3 regions of the Pseudoduganella albidiflava genome follow, and region 3 is predicted to be linked to each of the others. Evidence: predicted binding sites of a transcription regulator. Region 3 holds the regulator's gene; each other region holds the start of a gene.
The links. Region 3 encodes LexA, which represses DNA repair genes until DNA is damaged. Its sites were predicted from a motif close to ACTGTATNNNNATACAGT; they were not measured.
Positions count from the first base shown of each region.

Region 1: a site for LexA is predicted at 1,079-1,096, ahead of EYF70_RS01970 (DNA topoisomerase IV subunit B). Genes of this name have one in related genera too.
Region 2: a site for LexA is predicted at 1,905-1,922, ahead of imuA (translesion DNA synthesis-associated protein ImuA). Genes of this name have one in related genera too.

Region 1 covers NZ_CP036401.1:458,344-461,617, reverse strand. Annotated here, with positions in the region: gene kdpA (potassium-transporting ATPase subunit KdpA) at 1-787, opposite strand, end outside; gene EYF70_RS01975 (potassium-transporting ATPase subunit F) at 784-882, opposite strand; gene EYF70_RS01970 (DNA topoisomerase IV subunit B) at 1,238-3,235, shown strand; gene EYF70_RS01965 (molecular chaperone HscC) at 3,249-3,274, shown strand, end outside.
Region 2 covers NZ_CP036401.1:1,146,421-1,149,694, reverse strand. Annotated here, with positions in the region: gene EYF70_RS04875 (Y-family DNA polymerase) at 1-1,247, opposite strand, end outside; gene imuA (translesion DNA synthesis-associated protein ImuA) at 1,177-1,884, opposite strand; gene EYF70_RS04865 (extracellular catalytic domain type 1 short-chain-length polyhydroxyalkanoate depolymerase) at 2,018-3,079, opposite strand; gene EYF70_RS04860 (PRC-barrel domain-containing protein) at 3,235-3,274, shown strand, end outside.
Region 3 covers NZ_CP036401.1:1,261,560-1,264,833, reverse strand. Annotated here, with positions in the region: gene rpsR (30S ribosomal protein S18) at 1-175, opposite strand, end outside; gene priB (primosomal replication protein N) at 209-499, opposite strand; gene rpsF (30S ribosomal protein S6) at 515-901, opposite strand; gene lexA (transcriptional repressor LexA) at 1,246-1,929, shown strand; gene EYF70_RS05365 (cystathionine gamma-synthase family protein) at 2,209-3,274, opposite strand, start outside.

The DNA.
Region 1 (3,274 bases), 800 kb from region 3:
CGATCATCTGCACGAAGTTGGTGAACGCCGTCGGGTTCTCGAACGGATGCGCCGAATTGGCGTTGAAGAAGCCGCCGCCGTTGGTGCCCAGCAGCTTGATGGCTTCCTGGGAGGCGACCGGGCCCATGGCGAGCACCTGCACGCCGCCATCGAGCGTGGCGACCTGGCGGTACGCGTCGAAGTTCTGGATCACGCCCTGGCTCATCAGCAGGACCGCCAGCAGCAGCGACAGTGGCAGCAGCACGTACAGCGTGGCGCGGGTGGCGTCGACCCAGAAGTTGCCGATGGACCCCGTGGCGCGGGCCGCGAATGCCCGGATCAGCGCGAACACCACGGCGATGCCGGTGGCGGCCGAGAAGAAATTCTGGCCGGCCAGCGCCACCATCTGGGTCAGGTAGCTCATGGTCTGCTCCCCCGCGTAGCCCTGCCAGTTGGTGTTGGCAACGAAGCTGACGGCCGTGTTGAACGACGAATCCGGGCTCACGCCGGGCAGCGCCTGCGGATTCAGGGGCAGCCACCCCTGCAGGCGCTGCACCGCATACACGAACAGCGTGCCCAGCGCGTTGAAGACGATCAGCGCGGTGGCATAGGCTTGCCAGCCCATGGTCCGGCCGGCCGGCACGCCGGCGGCGCGATACAGCGCTCCTTCGAACCGGTGCAGCCAGCCCAGGCCCCGGATCGGGCCATCGCCCTCGCCCACCCGGGCCAGGAAGGCACCCAGCGGCCAGGCCAGCGCCAGCAGCACGAACAGGAAGGCGCCCAGCAGGATCAGCGATGGGGTCGTCACAGAGCCTCCGCCTTCAGCAGCGCCACCAGCAGGTAGACGAACAGGGCGGCGGCAGTGGCGGCGCCGGCCACGTACACGACTTCGGTGGGGTTCATGGCCGGCCCCCCAGGCGGGCGCACCCCGCCGCCATCCCCCATGCCAGCGCGGCAAACGCGCCGATCAGTGCCAAAAACACGCTATCCATCGCTTTCCTTCCAGCTGTTGTCATGGAAGGAAGGTTATCGACGGGGGTCTAAAAACGGGGTAAAGACTTGCCGCCCCTGTGTAAACAAAGTATAAAAACGCCTTTTTACTGTATATTCATACAGCATTTGTATAATGCGTCCCACCCGGCGGCACCGTGTCGATGCGAGAGCGCTTGCTTTCCGGCCCGGCGCCTCGGCTAGAATGCCGGACTATCCGCTACCGCGTCCACCATCCGTTACAGCTTCAATTACGCAATTTGCAAGTATGGCCACCAAAAAACCAGTTTCCGACTACAGCGAATCATCGATCCGCGTCCTGAAGGGCCTCGAACCCGTCAAGCAGCGTCCCGGCATGTATACCCGCACGGAAAATCCGCTGCACATCATCCAGGAGGTGATCGACAACGCATCCGATGAGGCGCTGGGCGGCCATTGCCGGAACATCGTCGTCACGCAGAACGGCGATGGCAGCATCACCGTCGAGGACGACGGCCGCGGCATCCCGGTCGGCCTGCACCCGGAAGAAAACGTGCCCACCGTGGAAATCGTGTTTACCCGGCTGCACGCCGGCGGCAAATTCGACAAGGGCTCGGGCGGCGCGTACGCGTTTTCCGGCGGCCTGCACGGTGTCGGCGTATCCGTCACCAACGCACTGTCGAAGCGGCTGGAAATCAATGTCTGGCGCAAGGACGACAAGGGCAACGGCTACCACACCATCGCCTTCGAGAACGGCGACCTGGTGCAGCCGCTGACGTCCGGCCCGGCGCCCAAGGATGGCAAGAAGTCCGGCACCCGCGTCACCGCCTGGCCGGACGCGAAGTATTTCGATTCGCCGCTGATTTCCCAGGTCGAGCTGCAGCGCCTGCTGCGCTCGAAGGCGGTGCTGCTGCCGGGCGTGACCGTCACGCTGAAGAATGCCAAGACGGGCGACGTGCAGACGTGGCAATACAACGACGGCTTGCGCGGCTACCTGACGGAAGCGCTGGCCCAGACCGGCAACGGCGAAACCTGGGTGCCCCTGTTCGAGGGCGAGCAGTTCGCCGGCCCGGACGCGGAAGGCTTCGCGGAAGGCGAAGGCGCCTCATGGGTGGTGGCATGGACGGAAGAAGGCGCCATCATGCGCGAATCCTACGTGAACCTGATTCCCACGCCGAATGGCGGCACGCACGAATCCGGCTTGCGCGAAGGCTTGTTCGGCGCGATGAAGAACTTCGTCGAACTGCACTCATTGTTGCCGAAAGGCGTGAAACTGCTGCCGGAAGACGTGTTCGCGCGTGCCTCGTTCGTGCTGTCGGCGAAGGTGCTCGACCCGCAATTCCAGGGCCAGATCAAGGAACGCCTGAACTCGCGCGACGCGGTGCGCCTGGTCTCCACGTTCAGCAAGCCGGCGCTGGAGCTGTGGCTGAACCAGCACATCGACTGGGGCAAGAAGCTGGCCGACCTCGTCATCAAGCAGGCCCAGTCGCGCCTGCGCTCGGCGCAGAAGGTGGAAAAGAAGAAATCGTCCGGCGTGGCCGTGTTGCCGGGCAAGCTGACCGATTGCGAATCGACCGACGTGTCGCGCACCGAACTGTTCCTGGTCGAGGGCGACTCGGCGGGCGGCTCGGCGAAGATGGGCCGCGACAAGGAATTCCAGGCCATCCTGCCGCTGCGCGGCAAGGTGCTGAACTCGTGGGAGACGGACCGCGACCGCCTGTTCGCCAACAACGAGATCCACGACATCGCCGTGGCGATCGGCGTCGACCCGCACAGCTTCAGCGACACGCCGGACCTGTCGAACCTGCGCTACGGGAAAATCTGCATCCTGTCGGACGCCGACGTCGACGGTTCGCACATCCAGGTGCTGCTGCTCACGCTGTTCTTCCGCCACTTCCCGGCGCTGATCCAGAACGGCAATATCTGCGTGGCGCGCCCGCCGCTGTACCGCGTGGATGCGCCGGCGCGCGGCAAGAAGCCGATCCAGAAGCTGTATGCGCTCGATGACGGCGAACTGACCGCGATCGAGGACAAGCTGCGCAAGGATGGCCTGAAGGATGGCAGCTGGAGCATTTCCCGCTTCAAGGGCCTGGGCGAGATGAATGCCGAGCAGCTGTGGGAAACCACCATGAATCCCGATACGCGGCGCCTGCTGCCGGTGGCGCTGGGCGATTTCGCCCACACCGAGGCGGCGGCCCGCTTCAACATGCTGATGGGCAAGGGCGAAGCCGCCGCCCGCCGCGCATGGATCGAGGAACACGGCAACGAAGTCGAAGCAGATATCTGACAACGGACCTGCGATGATCATCGGGATCGATCTCGGCAC
Region 2 (3,274 bases), 120 kb from region 3:
TTCGGCAGCAGCCACGTGGGGCGCGGCAGGCCGCCGGGCGGCAGGCAGGCCGCCACGTCCTGCGGGCGGATCTTTTGCTGCACGGGCACCCACGCATTCGCGTGCTCGGGCCGGTAATCGGCTTTCGGCGCCGCCTGCAGCACGTTGTCCGCCCCCAGGCGCGCCACCAGCACCTCGAACAGGCGCTGCCGGTCTTCGCTGCTGCCGCCCGGTTCGGGGAACAGCGAATCCGACAGCGGCGCCATCGGCTTGACATGCGGCGCTTCCAGCACCAGCCCGATCACGGGCGCTTCGAGTTCCAGCTTGGCGAGCCGTTCCTTCAGCAGGCGCACCAGGTGGTCGTCGCGCCAGACCGCTTCGGCCAGCACGATCTCCACGGGCGTGGGCGGCCGCGCCACCTTGCCCCGCTCGTGCTCCAGCAGCAGCGTGATGCGCTCGACGGCCAGCTGGCGGGCGTTCAGCCAGCCCGTCATCTGCTGCAGCAGGCGGCAGGCGCCGGCCAGCAGCAGGTCCGTATTCTCGATCCGGCCGAACAGCTCCAGCCTGGCATGGAACGTGGTGGGCGCCTCGATCCAGTGGAACATCTCGGCCGCGTGGCCCAGCGCCGCATCGAGCACGTCGAGCAGCGCGCGCCCACAGCGCCGCTGCAGGCCCGGCCGCGGCAGGCGCGCCACGTCGCCCACCGACAGGCAGCCGATACCTTCCAGCCATGTCATGTAGGGCCGCGCCGGCGGCAGCAGGCTGGCCGGCAGCCGGTGCAGCCGCGCCGTCATTTTCTCCAGCCGGATCGCCCGGCTACCGCCGCCGCGCGCCAGCAGCCAGGCGCCGCGTGCCGTGGGCGCCACGCCCAGCACGGCGGTGAAACCCAGCTTGCGCAGGCTGGCGCGCACCAATGCGCACAGGCGGCGGATGCCACCGAACAGGCGCAGGCTGGCGCCCACGTCCATCAGCAGCGTGGCTTCCTCGGCTTCGGCCACCTGCGGCGTGAATTGCAGCATCGCCATCGCCACCGCGTGCAGCGCTTCGCTTTCCCGTTCCGGCGCGCGTTCGTGCAACTGCGCTTCCGGCGCCATCATCAGCGCGCCGCCGCGGCGCATGCCCGGCACGATCCCGGCGCGGCGTGCATCGTCCGACACGGCCAGCACCGCGTCGTGGTCCAGCACCGCGGTGAGCGCGTCAGCCGACCAGCTCGGGCAAAATACTTCGAGCGGGAGCCGGGGCAGGTGCAGGCCGATCCAGAGGCGCATGTCGTTGCAGTAAAGAAGGGGTCAAGGGCAGGAACAATGGCGCATCGCGTTGCGGCCCCCGGCGTTTTACAAAATCGATCTGCAGTCCCCCGGCGGCGGGCCGCAATGCCAGCCGCAACGGCGCCGGCGACGCATCCTGCGCGGCCGCCAGCGGCCGCATCAGGCAGAACAGCGTTTCGCCGCTTTGCGCCGCCAGGTGCAGGCGGCGCAGCGCTTCGCTGCGCACGTGCTGCTGCCACAGCAGCAATGCGCCGCAGCAGCCGCTGCGCAGGATCTGTTCGGCGGCCCACAGCGCATCGGCGCTCTTGCCAGTGTTGCGGATCCATACCAGCTGGGTGGGGGAAATGCCCAGCGCATCGAGCGCCAGCGCCTGCGGGGCATACGGCGGCTGCACCAGCACGATGGGCCGTTTCAAGGCCCCCAGTGCCGGTTGCAGAAGGCGCATTTCGCCGATCCCCGGCTGCTGCAGCAGCAATTCCACCAGCGTTCCCGTCGGCCAGCCGCCGCCCGGCAACTGGGCCGACAGGACCGGGTGTCCGGTGTCGACGCAGCGATCGTGCGATTGCGCCAGTTGCGATGCAAGCCAGAGTGAGGGATGCAAGGCTTCCGGCGCCGCGAGCGGAGCAAGTTGGGCCATGGGTGATGATTCAAAGAAATACTGTATGCATATACAGTACTATCGATGGGCCGTTTTGACAATGACATTCTGGCAATCGTGTGGCGCCAACCCGGCTCGAGGGCGTGCCAAGGCACCATGGCGATGGCTGCTCCTACCGCCGGTGCTTGCCGAAAAACTCCAGCATCATCCTGCTGGCATCCGGCCCTTTCCCGTGGAAGGCGATCATCGTGTCGCCGCCGCTCCACGCATGGTCCAGCGTATCGACCCGCACCACCCGCAGCACCACCTTGCTGCCGACCTGGTAATCGCGGATCTCATGCCCGCTGCGGGTGCCGCGCCGCGTGACCTTGACCGGTGTATCGGCCGGCACGCCGTTCAACAGCAAACTCTGTCGCACGAGCTGCTGCTGGTTCACCGCGTGCACCACGGTATCGGCATCGCCCTGGAACAGGATGGCGGGCATCAGCGGGAAATTGGCACGCCGCGCCAGCACTTCGCGGATGGCCGGCTCGGTCCGCAAGCCACCGCCATGGCGCATCACGCCCAGCGCGCCGACGGTACCGTGGCCGGCGCCGAACACGGGCCCGGAATGCAGGCCGACCGCCGCGAACAGGTCGGGGAAATTGAGCGCCAGGATATTGGCCAGGCCGGCACCGGCCGAGATGCCGCACACGTAGATGCGGCGCCGGTCGATCGGGTACTGCGCCAGCACCTTGCCGAGGATGGCCGCCACCGGCTGCACGTCGCCGCCGCCCTGCTGCGTGGCGCGGTCGAACCAGCGCCAGCAGCGCTGCGCATGCACGGTGACGGATTGCTGCGGATAGAGCACCGCATAGCCCTTCTTTTCCGCCACCGTGTTCATCCGCGTGCCCTGCGCGAACTGGGTGGCGGTCTGCTGGCAGCCATGCAGCATCAGCAGCAGCGGCCAGCCATCGCGGGGCACTTCGCCCTGCGGCAGGTACAGCCAGTACTGCATCTGCTGGGCCCCCGCCAGGTGATGGCCGGCCAGCCAGCGTCCGGGCGCCACCGGCGTGGCCGGCGGCGTGCGCGCGCGGGGCGCCGCCACCGCGGCCTTCTTCGCGGGCCGCTTGCGCACGCTGCTCTTCGGCAACGCCAGCATGGACCCGACCATCTTCACCGCCGCCTTCTGCTGGGCGGTTCCCGCCTTCATCAACGAGCGCACCAGGCGCGCGCCGGCATTTCGCTTGACCATGATTCCTCCGTTTTGCCGGGCCTCCGTGCCACGGAGCCCGGCCACACTATTGAATTCCGGTAAGGACGCGAAAAATCCGCTTGCGCTATTCTGGCATGCGCACCGCCGGGCCACGCGCGGCGGCCTTTCCACAAACTGCATCACAGGAGACCAACATGAGCTATCTCGACCGAGACCCGTTTGGCATTTACCGTG
Region 3 (3,274 bases):
TCTTGCCGTTTTCCTGGATGAAATCTTTCAGGGTGTCGACGTCTTTGTAATCGACTTGCTCAACGCCAGCGGCGGTGAAGCGGCAGAACTTCTTACGCTTGAACAGCGGGTTCTGCTGTTTGCGCTTTTCTTTCAGCTTGGCTTTGTTTTTGTCGAACTTTTTACCGAATGCCATTTTAGGCTCCTGTATCTAAATATTGTGTCGCTCTCAGGCGGCACGAAAATCAATGATGTGAAAAACCAGGCTCTTGCTGTTGCGGCTTTTCCTGGCAAGGAACCCCGAAAATTCGTAGGCACCTCCCAGTGGCGCGGCGCTGAAACGGCCTGAAATCTCTCCCGCGGCGACCGCGGCGATTTCAAATTCCGTCTGGCGGGCAATGCCTGCCTCGACCTGCTGCGAACTGTGCTGCAATACTGCATTCACGATTGGCAGCCCGGCGGGGGTGTAGCGAATGACTTCCCGCTCGGCGATCAGGCCGGTGAACCTCAGCTCGTTCAGCAAGACTCCCCGGATTTAGGCTGCAGCTGCTGCAGGAGCGGCCGCGGCTTCAGCGCGGTGGCTCTTGGCGGCGTCTTCACGCTGGACCGACTTCATCATCGGCGAAGGAGCGGTTTCCGCTTTCTTCATCTTGACGGTCAGGTGGCGCAGCACGGCATCATTGAATTTGAACGCGGTTTCCAGTTCGACCAGAGTGTCGTTGTCGCACTCGATGTTCATGCAGATGTAGTGAGCCTTGGCCAGCTTCTGGATGGAGTACGCCATTTGACGGCGGCCCCAGTCTTCCACGCGGTGCACGTTACCGCCGCGCGAGGTCACGCTGGCTTTGTAACGTTCGATCATCGCGGGCACTTGCTCGCTCTGGTCCGGATGGACGATAAATACGATTTCGTAGTGACGCATGCAAACTCCCTTAAGGACTGTTGATAGCCCACCCTGGCGTCAAGACAGGTGTGGGAAGAGGTAAGCCCGCAAGCATAGCAGGAATTTTCAGCGATTGCTAGCCACCGGGAAGGCCCGCACCCCTGCCGCGGGGCCGTGAATGCGCGCTCCGCCGCGCTGCGCGGCAGGGCTGAAACCCCAGGGCAGGCGCCCTTTTTTCGACTATTTCCGCCGCTCACCGTGCCCTTCGGCCGGATTCCGCAAATATTTCATGTTCCAGCGGTGTTTTCCCTTGCATTCCCTTTAGCACTGTACAAAAATACAGACTGTTCATATCCACAGCTAATTTCACGGCTATTCGCATCATGATCAAGCTCACCGCTAGGCAGGAACAAATTCTCAACCTGATCAGGGATGCCATCGAGTCCACCGGCTTCCCGCCAACCCGCGCCGAGATCGCCGCCGAGTTGGGGTTCAAGTCGGCCAACGCGGCCGAGGAGCACCTGAAGGCGCTCGCGCGCAAGGGCGCGATCGAAATCACCGCCGGCACTTCGCGCGGCATCCGCCTGCTGGGCGATCGGGCGGCGCGCCCGGCATCGTCCACGGCATCAGCCGCGGCATCGCAGTCCGGCTTCGACTCCCTGCCGCAAGTGCCGGCGGCATTGCTGATGCAGTTGCCGCTGATCGGCCGCGTGGCCGCGGGCTCGCCGATCCTGGCGCAGGAAAACCTGGAAAAAACCTACAGCGTCGATCCGGCCCTGTTCTCGGCGAAACCGGATTTCCTGCTGAAGGTGCGCGGCGAATCGATGCGCGATGTCGGCATCATGGACGGCGACCTGCTGGCCGTGAAGAAGGTGGACAGCGCCAAGAACGGCCAGATCGTCGTGGCCCGCATCGGCAGCGAGGTCACCGTGAAGCGCTATCGCCGCACCGGCTCCACCATCGAACTGCTGCCGGAAAATCCCGACTTCAAGGTGATCACTGTGACGCCGGAAGACGAGTTCGCGCTGGAAGGGCTGGCCGTCGGGCTGCTGCGCACCTGGCATTGATGGCCACTGGGTGGCCGGGTATCAGTTACCCGGGCTGCCCTTCTCGTCCATCATCCGCTTGAACAGGCTCGTACTTGGACAGGCTCAGATTTGGACAGGCTGAGGCTTGGACAGGCTGAGGGTTGGACAAGCCGACGCTTGGACAGGCTGAGGCTGGGACAGGCTGAGGCTTGGACACGGTGAATACACTGCCCGGAAAACCCTGCTGAAGCACGGCGGCACCGGGCTGCAGCCGGCGCGACGGTTGCGGCATCCAGCCGCGGCCGTCGCGCCGGCGCATCATGCGTCCAGCGCCTGCCGGAAATCCTCGACCAGGTCGGCGGTATCCTCGATGCCGACCGATACGCGGATCAGCGATTCCGCAATCCCCATCGACGCGCGGCGCTCGGCGCCCATCTCGTAGAAGATCGTGTGCGCGACGGGAATCACCAGCGTGCGCGTATCGCCCAGGTTGGACGCCGGCACGGCGATCCTCAGGCGGTTCAGGTAATCGAAGCAGTCGATGCCCTCGCGCAGTTCAAAGCTGAACAGCGAGCCATAGGCCTTGAACAGGTCGGTGGCGATACCGTGCTGGGGATGCGACGGCAAGCCTGGATAGTGCACAGCCGCCACGCGTGGATCGGCCGCGAGCATGTTCGCCACGGCCACGGCGTTGGCGCAGGTGCGCTCCATGCGCAGCGCCAGCGTTTCCGCACCCACCGCGATGTGGTGCGCCGCCTCCGGCCCCAGCGAGGCGCCGAAGTCCCGCAAGCCCTTGGCGCGCACTTGGGTGATGCCCCACATCGCCGGCGCCGCCTTCTTGTAGTTCTCGAAAATGTTCGGGAAGCGCTGCCAGTCATAGGCGCCGGTATCGGTCAGCGCGCCGCCCAGCGCATTGCCGTGGCCGGCGATCGACTTCGTCAGCGAATTGACGACCAGGCCGGCACCCACGGTTTTCGGCTGGAACAGGTACGGCGTGGTCATCGTGTTGTCGACGATGTACAGGATGCCCTTCGCGGCGCACAGCGCGCCGATACGCTCCAGGTCGGCAATCTGGGTGCGCGGATTGGCGATCGTTTCCACGAACACGATGCGCGTATTGTCCTTCAGCGCGCTTTCGACATTGGCGACATCGGTCGCATCGACGAAATCGACGCCGACGCCCTGCCCCGCCACCGTCTGCCACAGCGAATTCGTGTTCCCGAACAGGAAGGACGACGACACCACGTGGTCGCCGGCACGCAGCAGCGCCTGGAACACGGCACCGATCGCCGCCATGCCGGTGGCGAAGCACAGCGTGGCCACGCCGCCTTCCATCTTGGTGATCTTTTCCTCCAGCGCGGAGACGGTCGGATTGCCCTGGCGG